Regions from separate parts of the Spirillospora sp. NPDC048824 genome, predicted to be linked through region 1. Evidence: riboswitches for the same ligand, from Rfam matches in the RefSeq annotation. Region 1 holds a riboswitch; each other region holds the start of a gene.
The links. Region 1 has a riboswitch for cobalamin ahead of ACGFIS_RS12080 (ribonucleoside-diphosphate reductase subunit alpha). Riboswitches for the same ligand answer to the same signal wherever they lie in the genome.
Positions count from the first base shown of each region.

Region 1 (3,187 bases):
GCGCGGGTCAGGCCGAGTCCGCCGACGCCTTCTCGGCGGTCTTCGGGTTGGCGGTGACGTGCGCGGACGCGGCCGTCGCCAGCCCGAGCACGGATATGGCGGACAGGGAAGCGACCGCGCCCACCCTGCGGGCATGCGGGACGAAGGACATGACGGAACTCCGTTCGAGTCGTACGAGAAGAAGCCGGAAACGCCGCTGAATCGGCGTCCGGTGACGTACGGCGCTCGCCTCAGATGCGGGCGAGCGCCCTCGAACGCGGCGGGGGACCCCGCCGGAGGACCTGGTGCCGCAGCACACGGCCGATGGCCATGACGGCGGCCGACGCCGGTACCACGGGGGTACGGCGCGGAGGCGCCGCGGGTTCAACGGCCGGCAGGGCGACCAGGAGCCGGATCGGGCGGTCCGCCATGGCGGCGACCCGCCGGGCCAGCGACCATGCGGCCCGCTCGCCGCGCCGCAGCCACCACGCCGCCACCAGCGCGGCCACGGTGTGCGCGAGCGTCATCGCCGTCCCGCCCGTGCCGTGCGCGACCGGCAGCATCACGTCCGGACCGGCCGGCGCCGCCCCGCCCATCGCCGCGTGCATCTCCGCCGAGTGCCGCTGGATCGGCTCGGACGCGGCCGTGAACAGGGCGTGCAGAGCGAACTGGCCGCCGAGGAGGCCGCCGAGGATCGTCGCCAGCGAGCGTTCGTGGCCGACCAGCATGAACGTCACGCCCAGCACGGCGCAGAATCCCGCGACCGCCGCCCAGGCCGCAACCGTCCCCGACGCGAGCACGTGCCCCGTGATCGCAAGCGTGACGCACACGGTGGCGAACACCACCGCGCGGGCGGTTCGCAGAGCGGAGTGCGGGGCATGCGGGGACATGGCGCGACCATCCTCCCACCCGGGTCGCCGTCCACGCATCCGCCCCTTGCCACCTTTCAGACCCGCCCAACATCTTGGGGTTGCGCAAAGATCGTCATCTAGATGTAGGGTTCAATCCCGTGCTGGTTCGCCCCCGCCGTTTCGCGGCGGGGGCGACGCGAGAGGGAACCCGGTGCGAGTCCGGGACTGCCCCGCAGCGGTGAGCGGGAACGACCGCCGTCATGAAGCACTGGGCCCACGCGGCCCGGGAAGCGACGGCCAGTAGGACGCCTCGGAAGAGGCGGCGCCCGCGAGTCCGAAGACCTGCCCGCACGGTGTCCGGGACGCGTCCCGGACCGACACGTCCAGGCTTCGCGGGTGGGCCGGGGACGGAGCGCGGCGTGCCCCGGTGGGGACGGCTCGCGTCCCGTTCGCATGCCTCCGCGAGGCGGCTTGCGAGGGGAGAAGCACGTGACACAGGACCTGGCCGCGCCGCCGGCACCGGCGCCGCCCGCCGAGATCACCGCCGAGGCGGAGATCGCCGCCGAGGTCGAGGCGGCCTGCGACGGGGTACCGGGCGCCGACGCGGGACGGGTGCTGGCCGCCGTCCGCGCCTCCGGCGGGATGGACGCGGCGGCGCTGCGGGACCTCGCGATCGGCGAGGCCGGCGCGCTGGTGCCCGCCGAACCCGGCTACTCCCGGGTCGCCGCGCGGCTGCTCGGCACCAGGATCCGGGACGAGGCGGCCGCCGCCGGTGTCCGGACGTTCGCCGAATCCGTCGCCGCCGCGCACCGGGAAGGCCTCCTGGCCGACGCCCCGGCCGCGTTCGCCGCCGCCCACGCGCCGGCGCTCAACGCCCTCATCGACGAGCCGGCCGACGACCGCTTCGAGTACTTCGGGCTCCGCACCCTCTACGACCGGTACCTGCTGCGGCATCCGCGGACACGGCTCGTCCTCGAACGCCCCCAGCACTTCCTCCTGCGCGTGGCGTGCGGCCTCGCCGACACCGTGGACGATGCCGCCGAGCTGTACGGCCTGCTCAGCACGCTGTCGTACCTGCCGAGCTCGCCGACGCTGTTCAACTCCGCCGCCCGGCGCCCCCAGCTGTCGTCCTGCTTCCTGCTCGACTCGCCGCGCGACGAGCTGGAGTCGATCTACGAGCGGTACGGGCAGGTCGCGCGGCTCAGCAAGTACGCGGGCGGCATCGGGATCTCGTGGACGAAGGTCCGGTCGCGGGGCTCGCTGATCCGCGGCACCAACGGGCACTCGAACGGGATCGTCCCGTGGCTGCGCACGCTCGACTCGTCCGTCGCCGCCGTCAACCAGGGCGGACGCCGCAAGGGCGCGGCGTGCGTGTACCTGGAGCCGTGGCACGCCGACGTCGAGGAGTTCCTGGAGCTGCGCGACAACACCGGCGAGGACGCGCGCCGCACCCACAACCTCAACCTCGCCAACTGGATCCCGGACGAGTTCATGCGCCGCGTCGAGGACGACGCGACATGGTCGCTGTTCGACCCGAAGGAGGTCCCCGAGCTGGCCGACCTGTGGGGCGACGCGTTCGACGCGGCGTACCGGACGGCCGAGAAGGAGGGCCGGTACGTCCGGCAGATCCCGGCCCGCAAGCTGTACGGGCGGATGATGCGGACCCTCGCCGAGACGGGCAACGGATGGATGACGTTCAAGGACGCCGCCAACCGCGCCTGCAACCAGACCGCCGAACCGGGGGAGACCGTCCACCTCTCCAACCTGTGCACGGAGATCCTGGAGGTGACGAGCGACGGTGAGGCGGCCGTGTGCAACCTCGGGTCGGTGAACCTGGCCGCGCACGTCGGCGCGTCCGGCATGGACTGGGCGCGGCTCCGCGCGACCGTCCGCACCGCCGTCCGGTTCCTGGACCGCACCATCGACCGCGGCTTCTACCCGACGCCCGAGGCGGAGGCGGCGAACGGCAAGTGGCGGCCGATCGGCCTGGGCGTGATGGGCCTGGCCGACGTCTTCTTCACGCTCCGCCTGCCGTTCGACTCGCCGGAGGCCCGCGAGCTGTCGACGCGCATCTCCGAGGAGATCGCGCTGGCGGCCTACGACGCGTCCGCCGACCTGGCCGCCGCGCACGGACCGCTGCCCGCCTACGACCGGACGCGCACGGCCCGCGGCCGGCTCCACCTCGACCATTTCCCGGACGCGGCGCCGACCCGTCCCGCCGAATGGGAGCGGCTGCGGGCGCGCGTCGCCGAGGTCGGGCTCCGCAACTCGCTGCTGATCGCGATCGCGCCGACCGCCACGATCGCGTCGATCGCGGGCTGCTACGAGTGCATTGAGCCGCAGGTGTCCAACCTGTT
Region 1 is NZ_JBICUS010000005.1:194,078-197,264, reverse strand. Features, by position in the region: gene ACGFIS_RS12090 (hypothetical protein) at 8-151, opposite strand; gene ACGFIS_RS12085 (hypothetical protein) at 231-869, opposite strand; cobalamin riboswitch at 976-1,195, shown strand; gene ACGFIS_RS12080 (ribonucleoside-diphosphate reductase subunit alpha) at 1,320-3,187, shown strand, end outside.

Region 2 (3,187 bases), on a different contig from region 1:
ATGATCTCGCCGAACTCCGAGTAGCACATGTGGGTGTGGATCTGCGTGGTGTCGGTGACGCCCGAGGTGGCGAGGCGGAACGCGCCGACCGCCCAGTCCAGGTAGGCGGGACGGTCGGCGTCCCGCAGCGGCAGCAGCTCGCGCAGCGCGGGCTCGTCCACCTGGATGATCCTGATCCCGGCCGCCTCCAGGTCGGCGATCTCGTCGCGGAGGGCGAGCGCGACCTGCCGGGCGGTGTCGGCGAGCGGCTGGTCGTCCCGGACGAACGACCAGGCGAGCATGGTGACCGGGCCGGTCAGCATCCCCTTCACCGGCCTGTCCGTCAGCGACTGCGCGTACGTCGCCCACTCCACCGTCATAGGACGGGGACGCGCGACGTCGCTGTGCAGGATCGGCGGCCGGACGTACCGCGACCCGTACGACTGCACCCACCCGTGCTCGGTCGCCGCGTACCCGTCGAGCTGCTCGGCGAAGTACTGCACCATGTCGTTGCGCTCGGGTTCGCCGTGCACGAGGACGTCCAGCCCCAGGTCCTCCTGCAGCGCGATGACGCGGGCGATCTCGTCCTTCATCGCCCGCTCGTAGGCGTCGGCGGTGATACGCCCGGCGCGGCGGTCGGCGCGGGCCCGGCGGATCTCGGGGGTCTGCGGGAACGAACCGATCGTCGTCGTGGCCAGTTCCGGCAGCCCCAGGGCGTCCCGCTGGGCGGCGAACCGGGCGGCGCGGTCGCCGCGGCGCGTGTCGCCGATCGACCCCAGCCGTTCCCGGACGGCCCGGTCGACGCGCGCGGCCGGCGCCGGCGCGTCGGCCGGGGCCGGGACGTCCTCGCGCAGCGCCCGGCCGAGCGCGACGACCTCGGCGACCTTCTGCCGGGCGAACGCGAGCCGGCCCCGGACGCCGCCGTTCAGCGACGTCTCGGAGTCCAGGTCGATCGGGACGTGCAGCAGCGAGCAGGACGTGCTCACCACCACCTGGTCGACGAGCCCGAGCAGCGACGCGCAGACGGCCCTGGCCCGCCGCTGGTCGGCGCGCCACACGTTGCGGCCGTCCACGACGCCCGCCACGAGCGTCTTGCGCGGCAGCCCGCCGACCGAGGCGAGCACGTCGACGTTGCCGGGCCCGGCGGCGAAGTCCAGGCCGATCGCCTCGACCCGGCCGCCGGCCAGGGTGCGCAGCGCGTCCGCCCCGATCGTCCCGAAGTAGGTGGCGACCATCAGCCGGGGCCTGCTGGTCAGCCGCCCCAGCCGCGCGTACGCCCGCGCCAGCGCGCCGATCTCCTCCTCGCTGCGGTCCGCGACCAGGGCGGGCTCGTCCAGCTGCACCCACTCCGCCCCCGCGCCCGCCAGGCGTTCCAGCACCTCGGCGTACACGTCGACGAGCCCGTCGAGCAGATCGAGCGGACGGAACCCCTCGGGCGCGCCCGCCTCGGGCTTGGCCAGAAGCAGGTAGGTCAGCGGGCCGACGAGCACCGGCCGCGTCTCGACGCCGAGCGCCTTGGCCTCCCGGTACTCCGCCAGCGGCTTGGCCGCCGCCCCCTCGGCCAGCCGGAACCTGGTGCCGGGCCCCAGCTCCGGGACGATGTAGTGGTAGTTCGTGTCGAACCACTTGGTCATCTCAAGCGGCGGGACGTCCTGGACGCCGCGCGCCATCGCGAAGTAGCGGTCGAACCCGGTCAGATGCCGGTACCGGTCCGGGACGGCGTCGACCAGCACGCTCGCGTCGAGCATCTGGTCGTAGAACGAGAACGTGTTCGACGGGACGGCGTCCAGGCCGGCGTCGCGCAACTCGTTCCAGACCGTCGCGCGCAGTTCGGCGCCGGCCTTCGCGAGCGCGTCGGCGTCGGCGCGTCCCGCCCAGTAGTCCTCGGTGGCGAACTTCAGTTCCCGGCGGGCCCCGATTCGGGGATATCCGAGGATGGTCGTGCTCATGGCGGCTTCCCTCGCTGTGCCACAGGCGGCCTTCGGAAGGACGAGCGCACGGCGAACCCCGCGCCGCAGACCGTCCCACGAGGCCGCAGACCACCGCGCACCGGCCGGTGCGCGGGCGGAGGCAGGTCTTCGGACTCGCGGGCACCGCCTCTTCCGAGGCGTCCTACTGGCCGTCGCTTCCCAGGCCGCGTGGCCCAGTGCGTGATGACGGCGGTCGTTCCCGCTCACCGCTGCGGGGCAGTCCCGGAATCACACCGGGTTCCCTCTTACGACACCCGGACCCCCACAGGGCACGGGTGAACCATCCGCACAAAGGAGTCTATCGCCCGGCCCGCGAACCGGCCCCGTGCACCTAATCCAGGTGTGCGGACGGAGTGGTCTCCTGAGTCGTGGACGCCTCGGCCAGATGCATCGTGCCGCCGCAGACGACGACGCGGAGCCCGTACTCCCCGCTCGGACGCCACAGCTCGACGACGGCGCAGTTGGGGACGACGCACGTGCCGTTGAAATGGCGGAAGCCCCGCATCGCCGCCACGTCGGGGTCGGTGACCCCGGTGAGCAGCGACCACATCACGGCCTTCATGAAGAGGCCGTGCGAGAAGACCGCGATCAGGCCGTCCTCGGGACGGTCGGCGAGGCGCTCCAGGAAGGCACGGGCCCGCGTGATGAGCGCACGGAAGGACTCTCCGTCACCTTCGTTGACGTAATCGGGGTCGAGTCGTTCCCAGTAGTCGTCGGCGAGGGGCCGCCGCTGCGCCCCCGTGGTCCTCGGCGCATGCAACCCGCCCAGGAACGTGAACTCCTGGACGGGCCATTCCTCGTAGGGCACCTCGGGAAACCGCTCGGCGGTCGGCCGGGCGGTCTCCTGTGCGCGGAGGAACGGCGAGCCGACGATGAGGGCGGGCGGCGCGGTGAACGCCGCGGCCATCCGCTGGGCCTGCTCCCGTCCGCGGGCGGTCAGCGGAGAGGCTGCCGGCCCGTTCGTCGGCAGCCCGGCGTTCGACTCGCTCTGCCCATGCCGGATCAGCCACACCCGCCGCACCATGATCACGCCGACAGACTGACACACGGGCTCGGCGGCATGGAACATCGGATGAGCCGCACGATGAGAGGTCGGCGCTGAGGGCGCGGGCCGCTGCGGACGCGAGGCGGCTCGTCCAGAGGGCCAGAATGGTCGGGACGGCGATGTCGAGAACCCGTGACCGGCTTCGTCCCCGTGGTGAGGGCGAGCACGAGGGTGGCACCAGCACTTAGGAGAA
Region 2 is NZ_JBICUS010000006.1:155,018-158,204, forward strand. Features, by position in the region: gene metE (5-methyltetrahydropteroyltriglutamate--homocysteine S-methyltransferase) at 1-1,928, opposite strand, end outside; cobalamin riboswitch at 2,031-2,249, opposite strand; gene ACGFIS_RS13930 (histidine phosphatase family protein) at 2,281-2,973, opposite strand.
Region 2: linked by a shared signal. The riboswitch ahead of metE (5-methyltetrahydropteroyltriglutamate--homocysteine S-methyltransferase) and the one ahead of ACGFIS_RS12080 (ribonucleoside-diphosphate reductase subunit alpha) in region 1 are both predicted to bind cobalamin.

Region 3 (3,187 bases), on a different contig from region 1:
GCGCCGCCATCAGCGCCCTCGGCACCCGCAACTCGAACAGGATGTTCTCGTCGATGACATCGAGCCCCGAGTCGATGTGCACGAACGGAACCCGGTCGGCCAGCGCCAGCAGCACCCCGCCGACGGGCAGCCCCGCCGCCCCCACCAGCACCCCGGCCAGCAGGGTCGCGGCCAGGAGCGCGACGGCCAGGCCGAGCGACAGCGGCCGCAGCCTGGCCTGCCCCGCCGTCTCCGGCGACCCCTTCCGCACCATCACGCGCCACCCCCGGTGGGGCCGGGGGGTCATGGGCGGGCGTCCATGAGGGCGGTGATCACTGGATCTTCTGCACCGCGTCACCGATCGCCTTGACGAACTCGGGCAGGCGGGGACCCCAGCGGGAGGCGATGTCGTCGTCGAGTTCGACCACGCCCTTGTTCTTGACCGCGTCCAGATCCGACCAGCCGGGGCGCTCGGCGAGAGTGGAGGCGTTCTGGCCGCAGCACTTGGTGTCGGCCAGGAAGATCAGGTCGGGGTCCTGCTTGAGGAGGTACTCGCGTGACAGCTGCGGGTACTCGCCGCTCGCCTTGTCCGCCTCGTCGGCGATGTTGCGGAGGCCGAACAGCCCGTACACCTGGCCGACGAACGTCCTGGACGTCACGGAGTGGAGCTGGTTGTCGAGCTCGTGGTAGTAGCCGAGGCCCTTCGCCTTGGAGGACGCGGCGACCGTCTTCTGGATGCTCGCCCGCATGTCGCCGGTGAGCTTCTCGGCCTCGGCCGCGTGCCCGGTGGCCAGCCCGAGGTCGTTGATCTCGTCGTAGGCCTCGTCCACGTTGGTCGCCGCGGGCTCCAGCAGGACGGGGATCTCGACCTTCTCCAGCGCCTTGACGATGCCGTTCAGGTCGTCGGAGACGACGACGAGGTCGGGCTTGTACTCGATGACCGCCTCGGCGTTCGGCTTGAACCCCGACAACTTCGTCCGCGGCGCGTTGGGCGGGTGGTTGGAGTAGTCGTCCACGGCGACCACCTGCGGTCCCGCGCCGATGGCGAACAGCGTCTCGGTGTGGGTGGGGGAGAGCGACACGATCCGCTCGGGCCGGGCCGGGACGGTCACCGCGCCGTTGGCGGCCTGGACGGTGACGGCCTTCGCGCCTGAGGCCGCATCGCCGGTCTCGCCGTCGCCGCATCCGGCCGCGAACGTGACGGCGACGATCGCCATCACCGCGCCGAGGGTACGTACGGGTCTCACAGGAGCCTCCTGGGGTCCAGGGAAGCCGCGGCCCGCTCATCCATGACGGATCGCCCTTCCACGAGGTCGAGAATCGTCGGCGCGCGAGGAGGCGACCTGGCTCGGCCACATCGAGAGGGGCACCACAGTTGCGGGACAGCGCCGGATTCACACCGGACTTCGCTCCTGGCGCGCAGCATCGCAACGGTATCAGGCGCCGAATCCGGACCTGTCCCCCTATCGGAGCGGGCACCCGCCCCGCCGTCTCACGGCGGCGAACCCGCCCACGCCGGCGCCGAACCCGCCCACGCCGGCGACGGGCGGATCGACCACGCCCATCCGGACTGCGGCCCGGGGGGCCGCGTCTCCGGCGCCGGCGGCGATCCCTACGAGCTCATCTCGCCGTGAAGGACTTGAGGAACTCCCGGGTCCGGCCCCGGCCTTCGCCCGGAATGAACTCCGCGGCGACGAAATCGGTGACGCCCGCCTCGGACAACTCCTCCAGCTTCGCCGCGACCGTGTCCTCGTCCCCGACGACGGCCAGGTCCGCCGGGCCGTCCACTCCTTCGCGGTCCATCATCGCCCGATAGGACGGCAACATCCCGTACATCTCGAATGTCTGGCCTGCCTGCTCCCGCGCGCGCTCGGCATCGTCCGTGACGCACACGGGCAGCACGCACACGATCCGTGGTTCCGGGCGCCCCGCCGCCTTGGCCGCCGCCGTGATGGTCGGCGCGATGTGCTCGCGGACGGTCACGGGGCCGGTCATCCACAGCACCGTCCCGTCGGTCCGCTCCGCCGCGAGCTTGAGCATCTTGGGCCCCAGCGCCGCGAGCAGCACGGGCACCCGCCCCTCGTTCGGGACGCTCAGCCCCACGTCGCCCTGCACGGTCTCGCCCTTGAACGACGCGTTCTCCCCGGCCAGCAGAGGCAACAGCACCGACAGGTACTCGTCCATGTGGCGCAGCGGCCGGCCGAAGTCGTACCCGTACATGTCCTCGATGACGATCTTGTGTGACAGCCCGATGCCGAGGGTGAACCGCCCCTGGAGCGCCAGCGCCGTCGTCCTCGCCTGCTGCGCCATCACGGCCGGATGCCGCGGATACGTCGGCACCACCGCGGTCCCCAGCTCGATGCCCGGCACCCCGCCCCCGGCCACGGCCAGGGCGGTCTGCGCGTCCACCCCGAAGATCTGCGAGATCCACGCCGAGGAGAAGCCGTCGTCCGCGGCACGCCGCACATCGTCCGCCAGCCTGCCGAGCGCCTCGGCCCCGCCGCGTTCGGTCAGTAGAACTCCAAGACGCACAACGACCTCCCAGTCACCGATCTCACGCGATCCTTACACACCCCCGCCCCGACTCATCCCCGGCCGGCCCGATACGCCGCCCACCACAGCGGTCACCCCCGAACCACCCGTCCTCAACTGCGGGCGGCACGGTCCTTCGCCTCCATGAAGAAGTCGAGCATCGCCGTGGCGCCGGGCAGCTGACGCGCCGGACGCGCCGCCCCGAAGGGGGTGTTCCAGAATGACCCCTGACGCGGCTCCCAGGGCCCGGCATACGCATACGGCTCGCCCAGGAAGGCGTCCCCCGCGGACACTCCGTAGTTGACCTCGTCGAGGCTCATGCCCAGATCGAAGTGTTCCGGCCACAGAACCGGCGTGGTTTCCGGCGCGAACCTCGTCAGCGCTTCGAGGCCCCGGCCGAAGACTTCTTCGATGTGCCGCGCGGCCTCTGCGTCGATGCTGAGGACGTCGTCCAGGCCGACTCCGCTGCCGTCCTTGTAGAGACCTTCCGCGGCTCCGGCCTCGATGCCCGCCGCCGCAGCGAGCTCCCTGCAGGTGGCGCCGTTCAGCGGGATCTCCCGGTCACCCGCCACGAGCTCCGCCCCGTTCACCCGCAGCGCCGGCTCCTGAACGGTTCCGAAGCCGCCGTCGGTCACCGTCAGCCGTATCGTTCCGCTCTGCCTGTACTGCGGCCCGG
Region 3 is NZ_JBICUS010000003.1:20,800-23,986, reverse strand. Features, by position in the region: gene ACGFIS_RS06475 (FecCD family ABC transporter permease) at 1-253, opposite strand, end outside; gene ACGFIS_RS06470 (ABC transporter substrate-binding protein) at 312-1,226, opposite strand; cobalamin riboswitch at 1,302-1,424, opposite strand; gene ACGFIS_RS06465 (LLM class F420-dependent oxidoreductase) at 1,600-2,511, opposite strand; gene ACGFIS_RS06460 (hypothetical protein) at 2,625-3,187, opposite strand, start outside.
Region 3: linked by a shared signal. The riboswitch ahead of ACGFIS_RS06470 (ABC transporter substrate-binding protein) and the one ahead of ACGFIS_RS12080 (ribonucleoside-diphosphate reductase subunit alpha) in region 1 are both predicted to bind cobalamin.